Regions from separate parts of the Actinoallomurus sp. NPDC052274 genome, predicted to be linked through region 2. Evidence: riboswitches for the same ligand, from Rfam matches in the RefSeq annotation. Region 2 holds a riboswitch; each other region holds the start of a gene.
The links. Region 2 has a riboswitch for cobalamin ahead of AB0K82_RS06160 (CbtB-domain containing protein). Riboswitches for the same ligand answer to the same signal wherever they lie in the genome.

Region 1 (7,534 bases), on a different contig from region 2:
CAGGCCGGCGAGTGCCGGGAACAGCCGGGTACGGAGCGGCATCAGCCGGGGCCCTTCCGGGAGAGAGCGGCTCGTGGCCGCTCCGTTTCATGCTCGTTGGCGGTGAAGGTCACGGGAGCGTCGAACGCCGCGCGGCGGGAGGCGCGGCGCAGTACGGCCAGGACGGCGGGGCCGACGAGGAGGATGGCGACGACATTGGTGATGACGCGGCCGGTGTCCCAGCCGAACGTGGAGGTGACGAGCGTGAAGATCACGAAGCGGTGCAGGTTCGCACCGACCGGCGCGCCGGGGATGTAGGACAGGTGGGTCGCGATGCCGGTCGTATACGGCCAGAACCACATGTTCATCATGAAGCCGAAGAAGTACGCCGATACGGCTCCGTAGGCGGCGAGCATCGCGATCTCCGCCCGGCCACGGACGTTGCGGGGCAGCAGACCCGCGCCGAGCCCGACCCAGGCCGAGGAGATCATCTGGAAGGGCAGCCACGGCCCGACCCCCGCGGTGAGCAGCGCCGAGGCGAACAGCGACGTCGCCCCGAGCACGAACCCGAAGCCCGGGCCGAACACCCGCCCGGCGAGGACCAGCAGGAAGAACACGGTCTCGATGCCGGCCGTGCCGGCGCCGAGCGGCCGTAGCATCGCGTTGACCGCGGACAGCACCCCGAGCATCGCGACGGCCTTGGTATCGATTCCGCCGACCGACATCTCGGCCAGCACGATGGCGATCAGCACCGGCAGCGTGAGGATGAAGATCAAAGGGGCGTCGGCGGTGTGCGCCATGGCCTCGGGCTTCGGCGCGGCGAACAGCGGCCAGAAGAACATGGCCGCCCCGGCCGCCGAGGCGAGCAGCAGCACGACGGCGGTCCGCGGGGTGATCCGTACCGGGTTCACGTGGCCTCCTTCACCGGAGGGGAACCGGGGATATTGCGTTTTCGATTCGCTCACTCCGCTCGCTCATGCCAGTGCCCGTTCCACTTCGGCGACGGACAGCCAGGGCTGCGGGCTGAGGATCTTGGCGACCTGCGGTGCGAACGCCGGTGACGACACGATCACGTCGGCGGTCGGACCGTCCGCGATCACTTCGCCTTCGGCGAGGACGACGACGCGCGCGGCGACGCTCGCGACGAACTCCACGTCGTGGGTGGCGACCGCGATCGCGTGCCCTTCGGCGGCGAGCTCGGTGATGACCTGCCCGAATCGTCGTTTGGCGTGGTAGTCCAGGCCCCGGGTCGGCTCGTCGAGCAGGACGGCGGGCGGCGCGGCGACCAGTTGGATCGCCAGGACGAGCGCGAGGCGCTGGCCCTCGGACAGGTCACGCGGATGCCGGTCGCCGTCGATGCCCGCGGCGATCCGGTCCAGCAACCGCCGGCACGTCCCCGGCGCCGCTCCGGACTCGGTGTCGGCCTGGGCGCACTCGGCCTCGACGCTGCCCAGGTAGAGCAGGTCGCCGGGGGTCTGCGGCACGAGTCCGACGATGCGGCGGGCGGTCCGTGCGGGTGCGGTCTTGGGGTCCCGCCCGCCGACGGTGACCGTGCCGCCCTGGCGGGGCCCGGACCCCTGCAGGGCCCACAGCAGGGAGGATTTGCCGGATCCGTTGCGGCCCATGACGGCGGTGACCTCGCCCTGATGCAGCGTCAGGTCGATGCCGCGTACGGCGATCACCTCTCCGTACCGGACCGCGACCTTGCGCGCGCGGAGCGCCGGCGCTCCGATCGCATGAGCACGGTCCGGTGCCTTGTCCGCGAGACGTCGCCGGAGCGCGGGCGCCGCACGGCGGGCGTCGCGTACGGACAGCGGCAGGGGATCCCAGCCGGCGAGGCGGCCGAGCTCGACCACGGGCGGGGCGACCTCGGAGCCCGCCAGGACCTTCGCGGGCGGCCCGTCGCGGACGACGCCGCCGCCGGGAAGGTGAACGATGTGGTCGGCGTACTGCACGACGCGCTCCAGGCGGTGCTCGGCCATGAGCACCGTGACGCCCAGGTCGTGGACGAGACGGGTGATCGCCGCCAGGACGTCCTCGGCGGCCGCCGGGTCGAGCGCGGAGGTCGGCTCGTCCAGCACGAGCACGCGCGGGTGCGCGGTGAGGACCGAGCCGATCGCCACCCGCTGCTGCTGACCGCCCGACAGGGCGCGCAGCGGCCGGTCCCGCAGCTCGGCGATGCCGAGTAGGTCCAGGGTCTCCTCGACGCGCTTGCGCATCACCTCCGGCGGGACGGCGAGCTGTTCCATGCCGTAGGCGAGCTCGGCCTCGACGGTGTCGGTGACGAACCCGGCGAGCGGGTCCTGCCCGACCACGCCGACCAGGTGGGCGAACTCTCGCGGTGGACGGCTGCTGGTGGCGACTCCGGCGACGGTGACGCGGCCCCGCAGGTGCCCGCCGGAGAAGTGCGGGACCAGCCCGTTGACCGCCTGCAGCAGCGTCGACTTGCCCGCCCCCGTACGGCCCGTCACGACGCACAGCTCGCCCTCGCCCACGCTCAGCCGTACCCCGGACAGCACCGGCTCGCGCGCTCCGGGGTAGGTGATGGTGACGTCGTCGAACTCGATCACGCGGCGGCCTCCACGGGCTTGAGCGGTGGCGGTGGCGCCGCCCACGCGGGCAGCGCGGCCACGACGACCGCCGTGACCGGCAGCGGCGCGAGGACCGGCCACCGCAGCGGGGACAGCGAGGGGTTGAGGCTGGTCGCGCCGTACCGGGCGGTGAGGTACAGCAGCGCGCCGGTTCCGATGCCGGCCGCGGCGACGAGGACTTCGGCGGTACGCCAGCGGTCCGGCCGGTAGACGGTCGTGCGCACCCCGCGCCCGCCCAGCAGGAACCCGCCCGTCGCGACGGCGAGGCCGGTCAGCAGCATCGGCAGGCCCAGATAGGGCGGCGCGCCGGCGTCCAGCAGTCCGTAGACGCCGGAACAGACGCCCAGCAGACCGGTGATGACGAGCAGGCCGGTGACCAGCCGGATCCGGCGGGGCACGCCGCCCGTCCGGCCGTACCCGCGCGAATCCATCGCGGCGGCCAGCAGCAGCGACCGGTCCAGCGCGTCCTCCAGCACGGGGATCACGATCGCGCGCAGCGCCCGCATCCCGCGCTGCGCGCCGCCCCTCAGCAGCCGCGCCCGCCGGACGCGCACGACGCTCTCGGTCAGCTGCGGAGCCACCGACAGCGCGACGATCACCGCGACCCCGACCTCATGCAGCGCCGCCGGGAGCGCCTTGAGCATCCGTTTCGGGTTGGCCAGGGCGTTCGCCGCACCCAGGCAGACGAGCATCGTGGCCAGCCGCAGCCCGTCGTACAGCCCGCCCAGCAGCTGCTCGGCGGCGACCGGCCCGAACAGCCGGATGCCCGCCGCCCACGCGGGCAGCGGGATCTGTGGCAGGGCGAACAGCACGTGGTCGCCCTCACCGCCGCCGAAGACGACGCGGAACGCCACCCGCATCACGACGATGAACGCGCCCAGGACCAGGTACATCCGGAACGCCAGCGCCCAGGGCGCGTCCCCGCGCCGGTAGACGACCACCAGGGCCGCCGCCGCGATCATCATGATGAGCAGCAGCGGGTTCGTCGTACGGCTCGCCGCCGCCGCCAGGCCCAGCGCCCACAGCCACCACGCGCCCGGATGCAACTGCCGCGGCAGCCTCACGAGCGACCCCGTCGCAGCCGCGCCCCGTACGCCGCGCAGATCACCAGCGTCAGCAGCACCCCGACGCCGAGCAGCGTCCAGCCGAACGCCCCACCGCCGTCGTGCTCGGTCGCGGCGACCGGCTCCTTCGGGTCGTCACCGCCCGTCCACCCCGGCGCCTCGGCCGGCGTGTCCGTCGGGCCCGGCGTCCGGACGGGGATCGCCGGTGCGCTCGCGGACGAAGTCCCGGACGGCGCCGCCGACGTCGGCCCGCCACCCGACCCCCGCGTCGCGGAGCCGCCACCCGGCGCACTCGACCCGGCCGAACCGTTCGACCCTGACGAGCCCGTCGAGCCCGTCGAGCCCGTCGAGCCGGTCGAGCCGGTCGAGCCGGTCGAGCCGGTCGAGCCGGTCGAGCCGGTCGAGCCGCCGGACGCGTGACCGCCCGTTGAGGCCGGTCGAACGGGCGCGATCCGCGGCGGCGGGTTGGTGGAGGCGGTCCGGTTGTGGGAGAACGACCAGCCTTCGAAGCTGCCCGCCGGGGGCGTCCGGTTCTTCACCCCCCATTCGCTGTAGTGCCAGGAGCCGCCGTTCGGGGAGTACCAGTAGGACCAGTACGCGCTGGCGGGCGGGGTGTCGATGCACGGCTCGGTGTCCGGGCCGGGCCTGCCCTCGATCCGGCAGATGAAGCCCAGCCCCCAGCGGGAGGTGCCGGTGACCTGGATCCCGGCGTGCTGCAACGCGTCCAGCCCGGTGGCCTGCGCACCCGGCGCGCACCGGACGATCGTGGTGCCTCCGAGGTCCTGGAAGTCGATGACCACGGTGACGCCGTTAGCGTCCGGGCAGAACCCGGCCTGGCCTGGCCGGGCCACGGCGTTCGCGGGCACGACCGGAACGATCGTGCCCGCGACCAGCATCAGGGCCGCGAGTACCTTCATCCGCGCACGCGAGTAGGGCGCACCGGCGTCACCCGCGGCGGCGGGTTGGTGTCCGGGCCGGCGTTCGTGGAGAACGACCAGCCCTCGAAGCTGCCTTGGGCGGGCACGTACGTACTGGCGCCCTGGTTGCTGTAGGTCCAGGTGCCGCCGTTGCTCGCGTGCCAGTAGGACCAGTACGCGCTGGCGGGCGGGGTGTCGACGCAGGGCTCGGTGGCCGAGGTCGGCTTGCCGTTGATCCGGCAGACGAACGCCAGACCCCACCGCTGCGTTCCGGTGACCGTGAACCCGGCGTTCTGCAACGCCGCCAGCCCGCTGGCCTGGGCACCCGGCGCGCAGCGGATCTCCGTGGCGCCGCCCAGCGCCTGGTAGTCCACCACCACGGTGACGCCGGTGCCGCCCGGGCAGTAGCCCGCCGTCCCAGCCCGCGCCGGTGTGATCCCGGTCGCGGTCGCGGGGGAGGGGGTGAGCGCGCCGACCAGCGCTCCGGTCGAACAGACGACGGCCAACAGCTTTCGCATCCTTGCCCCTTCGGCAACGGCCTACCGGGGCGCCAGGGCACCAGGGCACGCGAAACCCCCGCGGCGCTGCGCGCCGACGGGGGCGGAACGGACCTGGTAGCCCGGACTCCACCCTGTAGACCTCGACAGATGTGAGTCGATCACTGATCCCCGGGCGGGCATTCCGGCTCACGATGGACAGGCCACCGTCTACGGTTGCGGGTCAGCGCCGGGTTTCGACCGGCTTCCCCCGCTCGGGAACCTATGTAGTTATCCGTCCGACCTGATGCGAAAGATCACGTCTGGTGGGACACGACTGGAATGTAACCCATCCGATCCCCTTCAGCGTTGACCGCAACCGGCCAGCAGGCGTCGGGCCCGGCGAATCCCCTGGTCGACGGCGCGACCCTAGCTGCATGCTTGATGTAACTGCGACTTCTTTGCAATAGTGGTCGCATGTCGACGTACACGCTGCCGGACCTGCCCTATGACTACGCGGCGCTGGAGCCCGCGATCACCGGGGAGATCCTGGAGTTGCACCACGCCAAGCACCACGCCGCGTACGTCAAGGGCGCCAACGACACTCTCGATCGGCTGGCCGAGGCGCGGGAGAAGGAGCAGTTCGGCGGGCTGGTCGGGCTGGAGAAGACCTTCGCGTTCAACCTGTCCGGGCATGTCCTGCACTCGATCTTCTGGCAGAACCTGTCCCCGGACGGCGGGGACCGCCCCGACGGGGAGCTGGCGGCGGCGATCGATGAGCACTTCGGGTCCTTCGACGCGTTCGCCAGGCAGTTGTCGACCGCGACGTCCACGGTGCAGGGGTCGGGGTGGGGCGTGCTGGCGTGGGAGCCGCTGAGCGGCCGTCTGGTGGTGGAGCAGGTCTATGACCACCATGGCAACGTGGGGATGAACACCACGCCGCTGCTGGTGTTCGACGCCTGGGAGCACGCCTACTACCTGCAGTACCGCAACGTCCGGCCCGACTACGTGCAGAAGCTGTGGTCGCTGGTGAATTGGACGGACGTCACCGCGCGCTTCGACGCCGCCCGGGCGAAATAGGCCGCGACGCCTCCCGAATCGGCTTCATGCTCCGAAACATGTCCCAGCCGGTTCGGGAGGCGTCGCCTCACCGTCTTTCAGTGGAGCCTCGTGTGCGCATCGACCTCACCCTCCACCAGGGCGCGTCCGCGCTGGACGCCACCGACGTCCTCGCCGGCCTGTACCGGGACGCCTTCTGCGCTCCGCCGTGGAACGAGGAGGAGTTCAATGCCGTGAGCTTCACTGGGCGGCTGCGCGCCGACGTCCAGCGGCCTGGCTTCGTCGCCGTGATCGCCGAGAGCGCCGGGCGGCCGGTCGGTTTCGGAACCGCCTGGTGGACCCGGGCGCCGTTTCCCACCGATCGGCGCTACGGCGAGGTGGCCGCCGCGCTCGGGTCCCAGCGGGTCACCGGCTGGCTGATCGGCGCGCGGAAGATCGACGAGCTCGCGGTGTCGCCGCACGCTCAGGGCCAGGGCATCGGACGGTGCCTGCTGGACAGGCTCACCGGGTTGGACGAGGGCCGGGGCACCTGGCTGCTGACCTCGACCAGATCCCCGGTGACGGTGCCGTTCTACCGCAAGTGCGGCTGGCACCAGATCACCCACCCGCGCGAGGGCGAGGAGGCGATCGTGGTGTTCCTGTCGCCGCATCATCCACAAGCGCCGTCCCACGGGGTCGCCGCCGAGGCCCGGAACGGCTGACGAGGGGAGAACGCGACCATGGTCGAAGCCGATCGGCTCCGCGACTACTAGCGCAAGAGCGGCGCATCGCCGGGCGACGACTGCCGGCGCTCCGTGCCTGGTGGGCCCGGTGCGTCGAAGCGGTCAGGACCCGATCACCCCGGTTCCGGCACGCCGCACGCATGGGTACGGCGCTGGCGCTGACCATGTTCCTGGCCGTCGGACTGCACCTGTCTCACCCGCACTGGCTGGTCGTGACCGTACTGTTCAGCCTGCGCGACTCGTCGCGATGATCTTCGCACAACTGCTGTTTCCGGCCGGGATCCAGCGGCGGATAGCCGAGCGGCTGGCCCGGTTGCTGCACACCCATGCCGTTCTCGCGCGTGCGGTCGCCGAACCGTCCAAGGGGCGCGAGTGCCGGATCCGCGGCGCGGACCGGAAGGCGGCGTCGGCCGCCGCCACGCTCGAAGCGACCGGCACCAGGCTCAGGCGGAAGGCTGCGTCACCCGACGAACAGATCTCGCGCATCGGTGAGACGGGCAGAGCCGCGCGGCGGCTACGAGAACGCCTGACATCGCCGGCGTCCTTCGCCGCCGTCCCGGTCGGTGCCATCGCTACCGCCGCGCGTGAAGTCGCCGACCATCTTGACCAGGGCGCCGACGAGGCTCTCGCCTTTCCCTACCCGGGTTCGGCAACGCCGCAGGCCGAAGTCGGCATCCGCGATCAACGCTCACCGGAGCCGCCCGGCCGGCGCCGGGCCGGACTCGT
Region 2 (7,534 bases):
GGCGAGGGCGACCTGGCGGGCGGTGTCGGCGCGCGGCTGGTCGTCCCGGACGAATGACCAGGCGAGCATCGTGACGGGGCCGGTGAGCATGCCCTTGACCGGGCGGTCGGTGCGCGACCGGGCGTGGGCGGCCCAGCGGACGGTCATCGGCTCGGGACGGGAGATGTCCCCGGCGAGGATCGGCGGCCGTACGTAGCGGGTGCCGTAGGACTGGACCCAGCCGTGCCGGGTGGCGAGGTAGCCGGTGAGCCGCTCGGCGAAGTACTGCACCATGTCGTTGCGCTCCGGCTCTCCGTGTACCAGCACGTCGAGTCCGGCTTTCTCCTGGAAGGCGATGATCTCACCGATCTCCGCCTCGATGCGTTGCTCGTAGGCGGCGTCGTCGATGCGGCCGGCGCGCAGGTCGGCGCGGGCGCGGCGGAGCTCGTCGGTCTGCGGGAACGATCCGATGGTGGTGGTCGGCAGCGGCGGCAGCCCGAGTCGCGCGCGCTGTGCGGTGACGCGTTCGGCGTACGGCTGGGGGCGCCGGGCGTCTTCGCCGGTGACGGCGGCCACCCGGGCCCGTACCGCCGGGTCGCGCGTGATGGTGGAAGCGGCGCGGGAGGCCAGGTGGGCGCGGTTGGCCGCGAGCTCCGCGGCGATGGCGTCGGTGCCGTGCCGCAGCCCTCGGGCGAGTGTTGCGATCTCCGTGGTCTTCTGGCGGGCGAAGGCGAGCCAGCGCCGGATCTGCGGGTCGATGTCGTGTTCGAGGTCCGCGTCGAGCGGGACGTGCAGCAGTGAGCAGGACGCGGCGACGTCGACCTGGGCGGCCAGGCCGAGGAGCGTGCCGAGGGTGGACAGGGACGCGGTCAGGTCGTTGATCCAGATGTTGCGGCCGTTGACGACGCCCGCGACGAGGCGCTTCGTGGGCAGGCCGCCGACGGCGGCGAGGTCGTCGAGGTTGGCGGCGGCGGGTCCGGTGAAGTCGAGCGCGAGCCCGTCGACCGGCGCGTCGGCCAGGACCGGCAGCGCCTGGCCGAGCCGGTCGAAATAGGAGGCGACCAGCAGTTTCGGCCGGTCGGGGAGGTTCCCGAGCTCGCGGTAGGCGCGGGCGACGGCGTTCAGCTCCGCGGGCGTACGGTCCTGGACGAGGGCCGGTTCGTCGAGCTGGACCCACACCGCGCCGGCGGCGCGCAGGTCGGCCAGGACCTCGGCGTAGACGGGAAGCAGCCGGTCCAGCAGCGTCAGCGGTTCGAAGTCGGCGGCGACGCCGGGGGCGGGCTTGGCCAGCAGCAGGTACGTGACCGGCCCGACCAGCACCGGGCGCGCCGCGAGGCCGAGCGCGAGGGCCTCCTTGAGCTCGGTGACCTGCTTGGTCGAGTCGGCGCGGAAGTCGGCGTCGGGGCCGAGCTCGGGGACGAGGTAGTGGTAGTTGGTGTCGAACCACTTGGTCATCTCGAGCGGCGCCACGTCGTGGGTGCCGCGGGCCATCGCGAAGTAGCCGTCCAGCGCGTCGGCGTCGACCGCGGCGCGATGGCGCTCGGAGATCGCGCCGACCATGACACTGGTGTCCAGCATGTGGTCGTAGTAAGAGAAGTCACCGGTCGGGACCTCGTCGATGCCGGCCGCCGCGAGCCGCCGCCAGGTGGCGTGGCGCAACTCGGTCGCGGTCGACCGCAGGTCGCCGGCGCTGAGGCGGCCGTTCCAGTAGCCCTCGATGGCCCGCTTCAGCTCCCGGTCGGGGCCCTGACGGGGATGGCCGTACACGGTGGCGCGGGTCGCCGCGGCTCCGGTGGTGGCTGTCATTGAAACTCTCCTTCGCGAGCATCTCTGCCGAGCCCGGGCCGGGATGAGAGCGCGAAGGGTGCCGGAGCACAGGGGTATCCCCTGCTGCGTCCGCCGACCCGCCCTCGAGGTCACCGAGCTCTCCGCGCGCGCCGATCGCGCGCGGGCAGTGGCAGGTCTTCGGACTCGCGGGCACGTCTGCCGGGGCAGACACCTACTGGCCGTCGCTTCCCGGCCCCGTCCTCCGGGGCCAGTGCTTCATGACGGCGGTCGTTCCCGCTCACCGCTGCGGGGCAGTCCCGGACTCACACCGGGTTCCCTCTTACGACGCGTCTGCCTGGCGGGCAGGGCGAACCAGCTGCGCTCGGAAGTCTAGGCGTCGTGCCCTGGCGGGACAACGCGGTCCGTGATCAGCCCGCGGGTGGCGGGGCGAGCGGGTGGCCGGTCTCGCGTAGCTGCCAGCGTCCGCCGTGGTGGGTCAGCCAGGTCTGGGACAGGGGGGTCACGTCGAGGCGCCAGAAGCATTCGGGCGGGGCGCCCAGGGCGTGCAGGACGGCGGCGCGGATGACCGCGGGGTGGGTGACGGCCGCGACCCTGCCGGTGTCGGTGGGGAGTTCGGTCAGCCACTTCGCCACCCGGGCGATCAGTTCCGCCAGCGACTCGCCGTCGTGCGGGGTCGCGTGGGGATCGGTCAGCCAGGTGTACAGGTCGGCGGGGTGGTCCGCCTCCACCTCGGTGAGGGTCCTGCCCCGCCAGGCGCCCGCGTCCAGGTCGGCCAGGGCGGGGACGGTGACCGCCTCGATGCCGAGCGCGGCGGCGGTCTGCCGGCAGCGTTCCTCGGGCCCGCGGTAGGCCGCCGTGACGCGGCGCAGTGCGCCCATGGCGGCCGTGGCCGCCTCGGCGCCGTGCGGGTCGAGGGGTTCGTCGTCGGGGAAACGGGCCTCGCGGGTGGCGGAGGTGGCCGCGTGCGCGATGAGCGCGAGCCGAACGGTCATGGGGTGGGTGACCTCCTGCGACGTTGACGGTACCGATTTTCGGCCGTACGATCCGGGCGAACGTGATGCTAAGAGGAAGCCGGTGCAAATCCGGCACGGTCGCGCCACTGTGATCCGGCCCTGAGCCGGAGAGTCAGACCCTCCGCCATCGAAGCGCTCCACCGAGACAGGGACGCTGGATCCCTTTAGGAGGCTGTGACATGACGACCTCGACACTGCCCACTTCTCCTGCGACGCCGGTGGTGGTGTCGGGCAGCCGTGCCGCCCTGTGGCTGTTCGGCACCGTGCTGCTGTGCCTGGCCGCCTACTACTTCATCGGCGTCGACCAGGGCGCGACCTCGGTCTTCGGCAACAACATGGCCATCCACGAGTTCGTCCACGACGCCCGGCACTTCCTCGGGTTCCCCTGCCACTGATCCCGTCCGCGACACCACACCTGAGGGAGTACGCCGTGGAACGGCGATTCATCCTGCGTGGGCTGCTCGTGGGCGCGATCGGCGGAATCCTGGCGTTCGTCTTCGCGCGGATCTTCGCGGAGCCGCAGATCCAGGCGGCCATCGACTACGAGAGCGGCCGGGACGCCGCCCAGGCCATGCTCGACAAGGCGGCGGGCATCGCGCCCGAGGCCGCCGAGTCGGACATCTTCAGCCGCACGATCCAGGCCAACGTCGGCATCGGTGTCGGCGTCATCGTGTTCGGCGCCGCGATGGGCGGCCTGTACGCGGTCGCCTACATCCTGGCCTGCGGCCGCACCGGCAACCTACGGCCGCGGACGCTGGCGATGCTGGTCGCACTCGGCGGGTTCCTGGGGTTCTACCTGATCCCCTTCGCCAAGTACCCGGCCAACCCGCCCGCGATCGGCCATGAGGACACGATCCGCGACCGAGGCGGCCTGTACCTGCTGATGGTCGGATTCTCCATCGCCTTCCTGATCCTGGCGGTCTGGCTGGGGCAGCGCCTCAAGCCCCGGTTCGGGAACTGGAACGCGACCCTGCTGGCCGGGCTGGCGTGCGTCGTGGCGCTCGGCATCGTGATGGCCGTGCTGCCCTCGCTCGGGCACCTGTCGGCGAACGTCCACGAGTACGGCCGGCACGCGACGGAGACGCCGCTGCCGCTGCGGAACCGGCAGGGGCAGATCGTCTATCCGGGGTTCCCGGCTGACGTGCTGTTCTCCTTCCGCCTGTACTCGGTGGCCGCACAGGCGATCATGTGGGCGGCGATCGGCCTGTGCTTCGCGCCGATGGCCGAACGACTGCTCGCCCGTACGGCCGAGGTCCCCCGGAGCGCGCAGACGCAGGCGCAGGCCACGGCGTAGCAGTCGGTTCCATCCGAAGGCCCTCGGCGGATCACCGCCGGGGGCCGTTCGGCGTGCCTGCGTTCTCGTGATTCTTGGTCGACGCGCCCAATATCTAGGGGTGATGCGTTTCCATCACCACTACATGTATGGTTCTGGTGTTGCTGGTTCACCTGCGCCTCGTGTGGCGGGTGTCAAGAGGGAACCCGGTGGGATTCCGGGACTGCCCCGCAGCGGTGAGCGGGAACGACCGCCGTCAACGGCACTGGGCTCGATCGGGCCTGGGAAGCGACGGTCAGTAGGACGCACCCGATGGACGGGTGTGCTGCCCGCGAGTCCGAAGACCTGCCAGTGACCCGTGCGTGAGAGCGCGCGGTCGTCCAGGCCTCGCGGGAGGGTCGGCGGCGGAGTCTGTCGTCCGTGCGCCTCCTTTCCGCGAGCGTGAAGCCCGCCAGGAGAGAGCACGTGACACAACAGCTCATCGCGTCCCCCACGGCCATCGCCGCTCCCGAGCCGACGCTCGCGGCCGAGATCGAGCGTGTCTGCGCCGGCTTGCCGGACGCCGATCCGCTGCTCATCGCCGGAGCCGGTGACCTGGCCGAGGCCGTACGGCGGGCCGCCGCGCTGGTCGTCACCGACCCGGTCTACTCCACGGTCGCCGCCCGGCTGCTGGCCCGGTCCATCGCGAACGAGACCGGCCCGGTGACGTTCGCCGAGTCCGTCGCGGCCGCCTACGAGCAGGGGCTGCTCAACGAGCGAACCGCGGGGTTCGTCGCCCGTAACACGGAGGCGCTGGACGCGCTGGTCGACCACGACGCCGACGACCGGTTCACCTACTTCGGGCTGCGCACGGTCTACGACCGCTACCTGCTGCGGCACCCGACGACCCGGCGGGTGCTGGAGCGCCCGCAGTACTTCTTCCTGCGGGTGGCCTGCGGGCTGGCCGACAGCGTGGCCGAGGCCGCGGAGCTCTACGGGCTGATGTCGCGGCTGGCGTACCTGCCGAGCTCGCCGACGCTGTTCAACTCCGGCGCCGCCCGCCCGCAACTGTCCTCGTGCTTCCTGCTGGACTCCCCGCGTGACGAGCTCGAGGCGATCTACGAGCGGTACGGCCAGGTGGCCCGGCTGAGCAAGTACGCGGGCGGCATCGGGATCTCCTGGAGCCGGGTGCGGAGCCGGGGCTCGCTGATCCGGGGCACGAACGGGCACTCCAACGGCATCGTGCCGTGGCTGCGGACGCTGGACGCGAGCGTCGCGGCGGTCAACCAGGGCGGCCGGCGCAAGGGCGCCGCGTGCGTCTACCTCGAGCCCTGGCACGCCGACGTGGAGGAGTTCCTCGAGCTGCGGGACAACACCGGGGAGGACGCGCGGCGCACGCACAACCTCAATCTGGCCAACTGGGTGCCGGACGAGTTCATGCGCCGGGTCGAGGCGGACGCGACCTGGTCGCTGTTCGACCCCAAGCAGGTGCCGGAGCTGGTGGACCTGTGGGGCGAGGAGTTCGACCGGGCGTACCGCGCGGCCGAGGCCGAGGGCCGATTCGTCCGGCAGATCCCGGCGCGGCAGCTGTACGGGGCGATGATGCGCACCCTCGCCCAGACCGGCAACGGCTGGATGACGTTCAAGGACGCGGCCAACCGCGCCTGCAACCAGACCGCCGAGCCCGGCAACGTCGTCCACCTGTCCAACCTGTGCACCGAGATCCTCGAGGTCACCCACGACGCCGAGACCGCGGTGTGCAACCTCGGCTCGATCAACCTCGCCGCCCACGTGACCGACGACGGGGTCGACTGGGCGGGGCTGCGGGCGACCGCGCGTACGGCCGTGCGGTTCCTGGACCGTACGATCGACCGCGGCTTCTACCCCACGCCGGAGGCGGCGCGGGCGAACCGCCGCTGGCGGCCGATCGGGCTCGGCGTGATGGGCCTGGCGGACGTGTTCTTCCGGCTGCGGCTGCCCTTCGACTCGCCCGAGGCGCTCGCGCTGTCCACCCGCATCGCCGAGGAGATCGCGCTCGCGGCGTACGGGGAGTCGGCCGACCTCGCCGCGGCCTACGGCCCGCACCCGTCCTACGACCAGACCCGCGCCGCCCGCGGCGTCCTGCACCCGGACCACTGGCCGGACGCCGACCGGACGCACGCCGACGAGTGGGAGGCGCTGCGGGCCCGGATCGCCGCGGTCGGGCTGCGCAACTCACTGCTGGTGGCGATCGCGCCGACCGCGACCATCGCCTCCATCGCCGGCTGCTACGAGTGCATCGAGCCGCAGGTGTCCAACATCTTCAAGCGCGAGACCCTGTCAGGGGAGTTCCTGCAGATCAACACCTACCTGGTGGCGGATCTCAAGGCGCGTGGGCTGTGGACACCGCGGGTCCGTGACGCGATCAAGCGCGCCGACGGATCGGTGCAGGACATCAACGAGCTTCCCGGCGAACTGCGGCACCTGTACCGCACCGCCTGGGAGCTTCCGCAGAAGGCGCTGATCGACCTGGCCGCGGCGCGGACGCCCTACATCGACCAGTCCCAGTCGCTGAACCTGTTCATGGCCACTCCCACGATCGGGAAGCTGTCGTCGATGTACGCCTACGCGTGGCGGTCCGGCCTGAAGACCACGTACTACCTGCGGTCGCGCCCGGCCACCCGGATCGCGCAGACGACCGTCGCCCCCGCCCAGGAGGTGGAGGCGCTCATGTGCTCCCTGGAGAACCCCGAGACCTGCGAGGCATGCCAATGAGTCTGCTCGACCCCGGTATGGATCTGACCCTGCGGCCGATGCGCTACCCGGCCTTCTACGACCGGTTCCGCGCCGCGATCCGCAACACCTGGACCGTCGAAGAGGTCGACCTGCACTCCGACCTCGCCGACCTGGCCCGGCTCACGCCCGAGGAACTGCACCTGGTCAACCGGCTGGTCGCGTTCTTCGCCACCGGTGACACGATCGTGGCCAACAACCTGGTGCTCAACCTCTACACGCACCTGAACGCGCCCGAGGCCCGCCTGTACCTGTCACGGCAACTGTTCGAAGAGGCCGTGCACGTGCAGTTCTACCTGACCCTGCTCGACACCTACCTCCCCGACCACGACGAGCGGGCCAAGGCGTTCGCCGCCGTGGAGAACATTCCCTCGATCCGCGACAAGGCGGAGTTCTGCTTCCGCTGGATCGACTCCCTCGGCGCGATGGACCGGCTCCGCGGCCGGGAGGACCGGCGGGCGTTCCTGCTCAACCTCATCTGCTTCGCCGCGTGCATCGAGGGGCTGTTCTTCTACGGCGCCTTCGCCTACGTGTACTGGCTGCGCGACCGCGGCCTGCTCAACGGCCTCGCCTCGGGCACGAACTGGGTGTTCCGCGACGAGTCGATGCACATGGAGTTCGCCTTCAGCGTCGTGGACACCGTACGCGCCGAGGAGCCCGACCTGTTCGACGATGAGCTGACCGGGCAGGTGACGAGGATGCTGGAGGAGGCCGTCGCCGCCGAACTGGC
Region 3 (7,534 bases), on a different contig from region 2:
CTCTCGACGTCCGCGTTCTTGACGAGGCTGGCGGCCGAGGCGCCCCGCGAGCCGTTCTGGCCGCTGCGCATCGCGGTGTCGCAGGGCGCCCCGCCGCCGGTGCACGCCGAGGAGTGGCTCGGCTGCCCGGTCTTCGCCCCGGTTCAGGACCCGGCGCCGGCGTAGGTGCCGAAGCTCCAGAAGACGCCCTCGGGGTCCCGTACGGTGAAGTCGCGGGAACCGTAGTCCTGGTCGGTCAGGCCCTGGACCACGGTCGCGCCCGCCGCCACCGCCCGCTCGTACAGCGCGTCGGGCGCGTCGGTGACGACGTACACCGACCCCGTGCCCGGGGGCAGGCCGGCGATCGGGCTGTCGGCCCGGTCGGCGCCGCCCAGCATGACGCCGCCTCCTCCGGGGACGCGCAGCTCGGCGTGGGCGACCCGGCCGTCGTCCTCGTAGACCGCGACCTCCTCGAACCCGAAGGCGTCGACGAGGAACCGGATGGCGGCGTGGGCGTCCTTGTAGCGGAGTGCGGGCCAGACTCGTGTTTCGCTCATGGCCTCATCGTTCCCCGGCGGTGTCGTCACCGTCTTGGACGAATGGGAGCTCCTCGCCGGTCAGCCACACGGACGGGGGGCACCCGGCGAGCTCGTTCCACTCGCGGGCGAGGTGCGCCTGGTCGTAGTAGCCGCACGCCGCCGCCGCGGCCGCCAGTGACGGGCGGCCGGGCTCCTTGAGGAGCCGCTTGGACCGCTCGAACCGCATGACGCGGGCCGCCTCCTTCGGCCGCAGGCCGTACTCCGCCGCGAACCGCTCGCCCAGGTGCCGCCGGCTCCACCCGACCTCGCGTGCGAGGTCGCCGATCCGCACGGTGCCGTCCGTGTCGGCGAGCCGCCGCCAGGCGTACCCGACCTCGGGCGCCGGGGCCGGCAGCCCGCCGATGCCCCGCGACAGCACGTCGTCGACCGCGGCGAAGCGCGCCGGCCAGGTCGAAGCCTCGGCCAGCCGTTCGACGAGCTCCCCGGCACGGGTGCCGATCAGGTCGTCGAGGGACAGGACCGCCGAGCCGAGCTCGGCGGCGGGCAGCCCGAACAGCGAACGAGCCCCCTCCGGCGTGAGGTCGAGCTGTACGCCCGCGAGGTCGCCGTCGTGCGAGATCCGCACCGGCCGGGTGTGCAGCCCTCCGGCGAGGGCGGTGAAGGCGGCCGCCGCCCGGCCGGACGGGCCGCTCGTACGGGTCGGGGCGCCCAGGCTGAGAACCACGGTCAGGTGCCGGGACGGCAGCCCCAGATGCGTGCCCGGCGGGAAGCCCTCGTATCGATACCCGACACACCGCGCCACCACCGCCGCCAGCCGCGCCGGCGGCCGAACCCGAACGCTCTGACCGACCCGCCCAGCCCCGCCCACGTCCCCACGCTATCCCGCTGCGGCACATTGCCTGTTCAGCGCCCCTGCGTCAGGGTAGGGAACTGCTCGCCGCCAGCGGGGCGAGAGGCGATGCGATGCCGCGCGGACTCTCGGAGTAGAGGGCTCCGTGCTGCGGGCGATGGACGCGATGCTCTCGTGATTCCAAACCCGCGACGGGATGCGCGCGGCCGGATGCCTTCGTGCGCGGTCAGCCGCTCGGGGTGAGGTTCGGGAGGGTCTCCAGCGCCCGGACCAGCGGGGCCAGCTCTGGGAGCGCGGCGGCGTCGGCGAGCGCGGCCTCCAGTGCCGCGTTGTGGGTGGGGGTGGCCTTGGCGAGGAGTTCCCCGCCCGCCTCGGTGACCTCCGTGTAGATGCCCCGCCGGTCGTCCTCGCACAGGTAGCGGCGGAGCAGGCCGCGCTTCTCCAGGCGGGTGACGAGGCGGGTCGTGGCGCTCTGGCTCAGGACCAGGGCGTTCGCGAGCTGCTGCATCCGCATGTGCCAGTCCGCCTGGCGGGACAGCAGGTGGAGGGTGCAGTACTCGTTCACGCTCAGGTCGTGCTCGGCCTGCAGGGCCCGCTCGACCCTGTCCTCGATCCGGGCGTGCAGGGCGGCGAGGGTACGCCAGCCCTGGGCGCGGGCCTCGGCCGCGTCATCGGGCAGTGGCATGGGTCACCCCTCTTCTCGTTTGGCATCTCACCGATTGCGTGGTGAGATAGTCGGCGTCTGCAAGTAGCAGGCGTGTGCAACTAATGCTTGCGCTGACTATTGCTCACGCCGCCCAGTCTACGCGGAGGAGACTCCATGCCCATCGCGCTGCTCGCCCTGGCGATCGGCGGCTTCGGCATCGGCACCACCGAGTTCGTCATCAGTGGCCTGCTTCCCGATCTGTCCACCGACCTCCACGTCTCCATCCCCACCGCCGGGCTCCTGGTGTCGGGGTACGCCTTCGGCGTCGTCGTCGGCGCGCCCCTGCTGACCGCGCTCGGGTCGCGGATCTCCCGCAAGACCATGCTCGTGGCGCTGATGGCGCTGTTCACCGTGGGCAACCTCCTGTGCGCGCTCGCCCCCACGTACGGCGTGCTCATGGTCGCCCGGCTGGTGACCGCCTTCGCCCACGGCGCCTACTTCGGCATCGGCTCCGTCGTCGCCGCCGACCTCGTCCGGCCCGAGAAGCGGGCCGGCGCGATCGCGATGATGTTCACCGGCCTGACCGTCGCCAACGTCCTCGGCGTACCGGGCGGCACCGCGCTCGGCCAGGCCCTCGGCTGGCGGTCCACGTTCTGGGTGGTCACCGCGATCGGCCTGGTCGCCCTCGCGGGCATCGTCACCCTGGTCCCGGGACAGCCGCGGCCGTCCGCCGACACCGGCCTCCGCCGTGAGCTGTCGGTCTTCCGGCACGGTCAGGTCTGGCTCGCGCTGGCCATGACGGCCCTCGGCTGGGCCCCGGTCTTCACCGTCATCACCTACGTCGCGCCGATCGCGACCCGCGTCACCGGGTTCTCCTCGGGGGCGGTGCCGATCCTCATGGTGCTGTTCGGCCTCGGCATGGTGGCCGGCAACGCGCTCGGCGGCCGGCTCGCCGACCGCGCCCTCATGCCCAGCCTGTACGCGATCCTCGCCGCCGTGATCGCCGTGTCGGTCCTCCTGCTCCTCGTCGTCCACAGCAAGGCCGCGGTGGTCGTCGTGATGCTGCTGCTCGGCGTGGTCGGCAGCGCCACGATCGCGCCGCTGCAGACCCGCGTGCTGGACACGGCGGCGGGCGCGCCGACGATGGCGTCCGCGGCCAACATCGCGGCGTTCAACCTCGGCAACACGGTCGGGCCGTTCCTCGGCGGCCTCGCCATCGACGCCGGCCTCGGCTACGCCTCGACGACCTGGATCGCCGCCGTCCTCGGCGTGGCCGGCCTCGCGGTGGCGCTCGTCTCCGGCGCCCTCGACCGCCGCGGCCCCGTGTCGCCCCGGCCGGCCGAGCCCGTCCTGCCGGCCGGAGCGCACAACCGCTGAGCACCGCCTTCGCCGACGTCGAGGTGGGTGTCACGGGGTTCCCGACTTGCGCTTCGGGCTCGCGGCGCACAGTCGTTGGCGAGAGGCGAAAGCGCCTCTCGCCAACCTCGATGAAAAGGACGCGGAAATGTTCGAAAGCCTCAGCTCCCAGCAGGCGCCCGAACCGAACGAGTGCGACGGCACGGTCGTCGGGGCCGACTACGCAGGTCGGCCGGGCGGCGGGATCACGGTCACGGCCGACCTCACCTGGCGGCCCGGTGCCGGCGGCCCGCGCGGCAGGTCCGGTCTGCAGCTGTACGCCCTGACCGCCGGGGACAACCACCCCGCGCCCCCGAAGAAGAAGATCGGATGGCGCCGGGCCTCGGCCGGCCCGAGCGTCGTGCACCGCAAGAACAGGGGCGACCTGACGTCCGCGCCCTTCGTGGAGTTCCTCAACGACTCGGAGCGGGCGGGCTTCGCGAGGCTCCGGATCACCATGCTCAACAGGCAGCGGTTCGTGGCACTGCTGGCGCACCAGAAGAGGGGTGCCCATGCCTTCTCGGAGCTGGGGGCGACCGTCACCATCGCCGACGACGTCACCAAGAGCCTGGAGACCCGTGTGGAGATCCCGCTGCGCCAGGACGGCGGCAACCGGTTCTGGATGGTCGCAGCGGTGCTCGACTTCAGGGCCCCCCGGGGATACACGATCCGTACGGCCGACCGGTGCTTCCTCCCGCAGGAGAAGGCACGCCCGGTGCTGTACACCGACGGCACGATCATGTACCCCGACGGCAGGATCCTCATGGGCTCCTGGCCTCGGGAGTACGAGCGCTGACGGGTCCGGATCGCCGGACCCGTTCCACCAGGCCGCCGGCATGGCCTGACGACGGCCGCCGGCCGCCACGCGGCCGGTGAGCCCGTCGCCCGGACGGCCGGTGACCGGCACACTGGAGCCCGCCTCGCACCTTCGCGGGGCGGGCTCTGTCGTGTCCGCCCCGAAGACGTGAGCGCGGAACGGGCCGGATCGTGGGGTCCCGGGGCGGTGCGCCGGTGGGGGCGCGCTCGTAGACTGGGCGCGCGACGGCGAGGGAAGGAACCCGGTGCGAGTCCGGGGCTGTCCCGCAACTGTGACCAGGTAGCGAGCCCGCACGTACGGCCACGGCGATGAGCTGGAAGGCCGCGGGGGAGCGGCGACCTGGAAGTCAGGAGACTTCCCGCCGTCGGCGACCTTTCACCCGAGCCGGGGCGAGGACTCCCGAGGGAAGGAACCGACACGTGCGTGTCCTGCTGCTCTCCACCGCCGACACCGAACTCCTGTCCGCGCGTTCCGCGGACGCCGGGTACGCGACGGGCAATCCGTCCCGCCTCGACGTCGCCGACCTGGACGCCCTGTGCGAGGGCGTCGACGTCGTCGTCGTCCGGCTGCTCGGCGGGCTGAAGACCTGGCGGGAGGGCGTCGAGGATCTGCGCCGCAGGGACGTGCCGCTCATCGCGCTCGGCGGCGAGGCCGCGCCGGACGCGGAGCTGATGGCGCTGTCGACGGTGCCCGCCGGGGTCGCCGCGGAGGCGCTGGCGTACCTGCGCGAAGGCGGCGTGGACAACCTGCGGGAGCTGGCGCGCTTCCTGTCCGACACCCTGCTGCTCACCGGTGAGGGGTTCGAGGCGCCACGGGAGATGCCCGCGTACGGCCTGCACCGTACGGGCGGCGAGCCGAAGGACGGCCGGCCGACCGTCGGCGTCGTCTTCTACCGGGCGCACGAACTCTCCGGCAACACCGCGTTCGTGGACACGCTGTGCGCGCGGATCGAGGAGCTGGGCGCGAACGCGCTGCCCGTCTTCTGCGGCTCGCTGCGCTCCGCCGACGAAGGGCTGCTGGCGCTGCTCGGGCGGGCGGACGCACTCGTCGTCACCGTGCTGGCCGGCGGGGGAGCGGTGGCCGCGGACGCGTCGGCGGGCGGGGACGAGGACGCCTGGGACGCCGGGGCGCTCGCCACGCTGGACGTGCCCGTCGTCCAGGGCCTGTGCCTGACGACGTCCCGCGCGACCTGGGAGGCGTCGGACGCCGCGCTATCCCCGATGGACGCCGCGATGCAGGTCGCGATCCCCGAGTTCGACGGCCGGCTGATCTCGGTGCCGTTCTCCTTCAAGGAGGACGGGCCGGACGGCATCCCGGTCTACGCCGCCGACCCGGAGCGCGCCGCGCGGGTCGCCGGCATCGCCGTCCGCCAGGCCCGGCTCCGGCACACGCGGGTCGCCGAGCGCCGGCTGGCGATCGTGCTGTCGTCGTACCCGACCAAGCACTCCCGGGTCGGCAACGCCGTCGGCCTGGACACCCCCGCCTCGGCGGTCCGCCTGCTCGGGGCGCTGCGTACGGCGGGCTACGACGTCGGCGAGTACCCCGAGGACGGGGACGAGCTCATTCACTCGCTGATCGCGGCGGGCGGGCACGACGTCGAGTGGCTGACCGAGGAACAGCTCCGCGCCGCGCCCGCCCGGGTCCCGCTGAAGGACTACGAGCGGTGGTTCACCGCGCTGCCGGAGCCGCTGCGCGAGCGGATGCGGGAGCACTGGGGCGAGCCGCCGGGCGAGCTGTACACCGACGGCGACGACGTGGTCCTGGCATCGCTGCGGTTCGGGAACGTCGTGCTGATGATCCAGCCGCCGCGCGGGTTCGGGGAGAACCCGGTGGCGATCTACCACGACCCCGACCTGCCGCCCTCGCACCACTACCTGGCGGCGTACCGCTGGCTGGACGAGGTGTTCGGCGCGGACGCCGTGGTCCACCTCGGCAAGCACGGCACGCTCGAGTGGCTGCCCGGCAAGGGCCTCGGGCTCGCGGCCGAGTGCGCGCCGGACGCGGTCCTCGGCGACCTGCCGCTCGTCTACCCGTTCATCGTCAACGACCCCGGCGAGGGCACGCAGGCCAAGCGGCGTGGCCACGCCGTCATCGTCGACCATCTCGTGCCGCCGATGGCGCGCGCGGAGACGTACGGCGACCTGGCCAAGCTCGAGCAGCTCCTCGATGAGTACGCCACCGTGCAGGCGCTCGACCCGACGAAGCTGCCGACCGTACGCGCCCAGATCTGGACGCTCGTGCAGGCCGCCCAGCTCCACCACGACCTGCACGTCACCGACGAGCCGGGCGAGGCCGACTTCGACGACTTCGTCCTGCACATCGACGGGTACCTCTGCGAGGTCAAGGACGTGCAGATCCGGGACGGCCTGCACATCCTCGGGCAGGCGCCGGAGGCGGAGCAGCGGGTGAACCTGGTGCTCGCGGTGCTGCGCGCCGCGCAGGTGTGGGCCGGGCGGGCCGGCGCGCTGCCCGGACTGCGCGCGGCGATCGCGGCGGCGTACGGGCTGGACGAGCGGGAGCTGCTCGCGGTGCCCGGCGCGCGGGTCGAGGCGACGGCGCTGACCGAGGTCGTGGACGGGCCCGCCCGTACCGCGTCGGACGTGGTCGACCTGCTGGAGGCGGCCGCGCGCCGGCTCGTCGTCGGGATGGAGACGCTCGGCTGGGACGCCTCCCGGGCGGCGACCGTGTGCGCCGAGGTGCTCGGCCGCGAGGTTTCCGAGGTCGTGGCGCTGCTGGAGTTCGGGGCACGGGAGGTCGTGCCCCGGCTGGACGCGACGTCCGGGGAGCTCGACGCGGTCCTGCACGCGCTCGACGGCGGGTACGTCCCCGCCGGGCCGTCCGGGTCGCCGACCCGCGGGCTGGTCAACGTGCTGCCGACCGGCCGCAACTTCTACTCCGTCGACCCGAAGGCCATCCCGTCCCGCACGTCGTGGGACGTGGGGGTGTCCCTCGCCGAGTCCCTGGTCCGGCGGCACCTGGACGACACCGGCGAGTACCCGCGCAGCGTCGGGCTCACGGTGTGGGGCACGTCCGCGATGCGGACGCAGGGCGACGACATCGCCGAGGTGCTCGCGCTGATCGGCGTCCGCCCGGTCTGGGATGAGGCGTCCCGTCGCGTCACGGGCTTCGAGGTCATCCCGCGCGAGGAGCTGGGGCGGCCCCGCGTCGACGTCACGCTGCGCATCTCCGGCTTCTTCCGGGACGCGTTCCCGCACGTCATCGCGCTGATGGACGACGCGATCGGCGCGGTCGCGCGGCTCGACGAGCCGGATAACCACGTCCGTGCGCACGCCCTGGAGGACCTCGCC

Region 1: it holds a riboswitch for cobalamin, as region 2 does, so the genes downstream of both, AB0K82_RS18680 (hypothetical protein) here and AB0K82_RS06160 (CbtB-domain containing protein) in region 2, are expected to answer to the same signal.
Region 3: it holds a riboswitch for cobalamin, as region 2 does, so the genes downstream of both, cobN (cobaltochelatase subunit CobN) here and AB0K82_RS06160 (CbtB-domain containing protein) in region 2, are expected to answer to the same signal.

What each region holds. Positions count from the first base shown of each region.
Region 1 is NZ_JBFAUT010000020.1:657-8,190, reverse strand. Features, by position in the region: gene AB0K82_RS18705 (prenyltransferase/squalene oxidase repeat-containing protein) at 1-42, opposite strand, end outside; gene AB0K82_RS18700 (ECF transporter S component) at 42-890, opposite strand; gene AB0K82_RS18695 (ATP-binding cassette domain-containing protein) at 954-2,549, opposite strand; gene AB0K82_RS18690 (CbiQ family ECF transporter T component) at 2,546-3,634, opposite strand; gene AB0K82_RS18685 (ABC transporter substrate-binding protein) at 3,631-4,551, opposite strand; gene AB0K82_RS18680 (hypothetical protein) at 4,548-5,069, opposite strand; cobalamin riboswitch at 5,205-5,350, opposite strand; gene AB0K82_RS18675 (superoxide dismutase) at 5,505-6,107, shown strand; gene AB0K82_RS18670 (GNAT family N-acetyltransferase) at 6,188-6,787, shown strand; gene AB0K82_RS18665 (hypothetical protein) at 7,056-7,534, shown strand, end outside.
Region 2 is NZ_JBFAUT010000005.1:59,561-67,094, reverse strand. Features, by position in the region: gene metE (5-methyltetrahydropteroyltriglutamate--homocysteine S-methyltransferase) at 1-1,785, opposite strand, end outside; cobalamin riboswitch at 1,918-2,138, opposite strand; gene AB0K82_RS06165 (histidine phosphatase family protein) at 2,175-2,759, opposite strand; cobalamin riboswitch at 2,782-2,922, shown strand; gene AB0K82_RS06160 (CbtB-domain containing protein) at 2,960-3,175, shown strand; gene AB0K82_RS06155 (CbtA family protein) at 3,211-4,074, shown strand; cobalamin riboswitch at 4,202-4,421, shown strand; gene AB0K82_RS06150 (ribonucleoside-diphosphate reductase subunit alpha) at 4,519-6,786, shown strand; gene AB0K82_RS06145 (ribonucleotide-diphosphate reductase subunit beta) at 6,783-7,534, shown strand, end outside.
Region 3 is NZ_JBFAUT010000032.1:18,241-25,774, reverse strand. Features, by position in the region: gene AB0K82_RS25625 (AMP-binding protein) at 1-165, shown strand, start outside; gene AB0K82_RS25620 (VOC family protein) at 144-536, opposite strand; gene AB0K82_RS25615 (helix-turn-helix domain-containing protein) at 541-1,386, opposite strand; gene AB0K82_RS25610 (MarR family transcriptional regulator) at 1,595-2,053, opposite strand; gene AB0K82_RS25605 (MFS transporter) at 2,189-3,391, shown strand; gene AB0K82_RS25600 (hypothetical protein) at 3,519-4,205, shown strand; cobalamin riboswitch at 4,461-4,583, shown strand; gene cobN (cobaltochelatase subunit CobN) at 4,646-7,534, shown strand, end outside.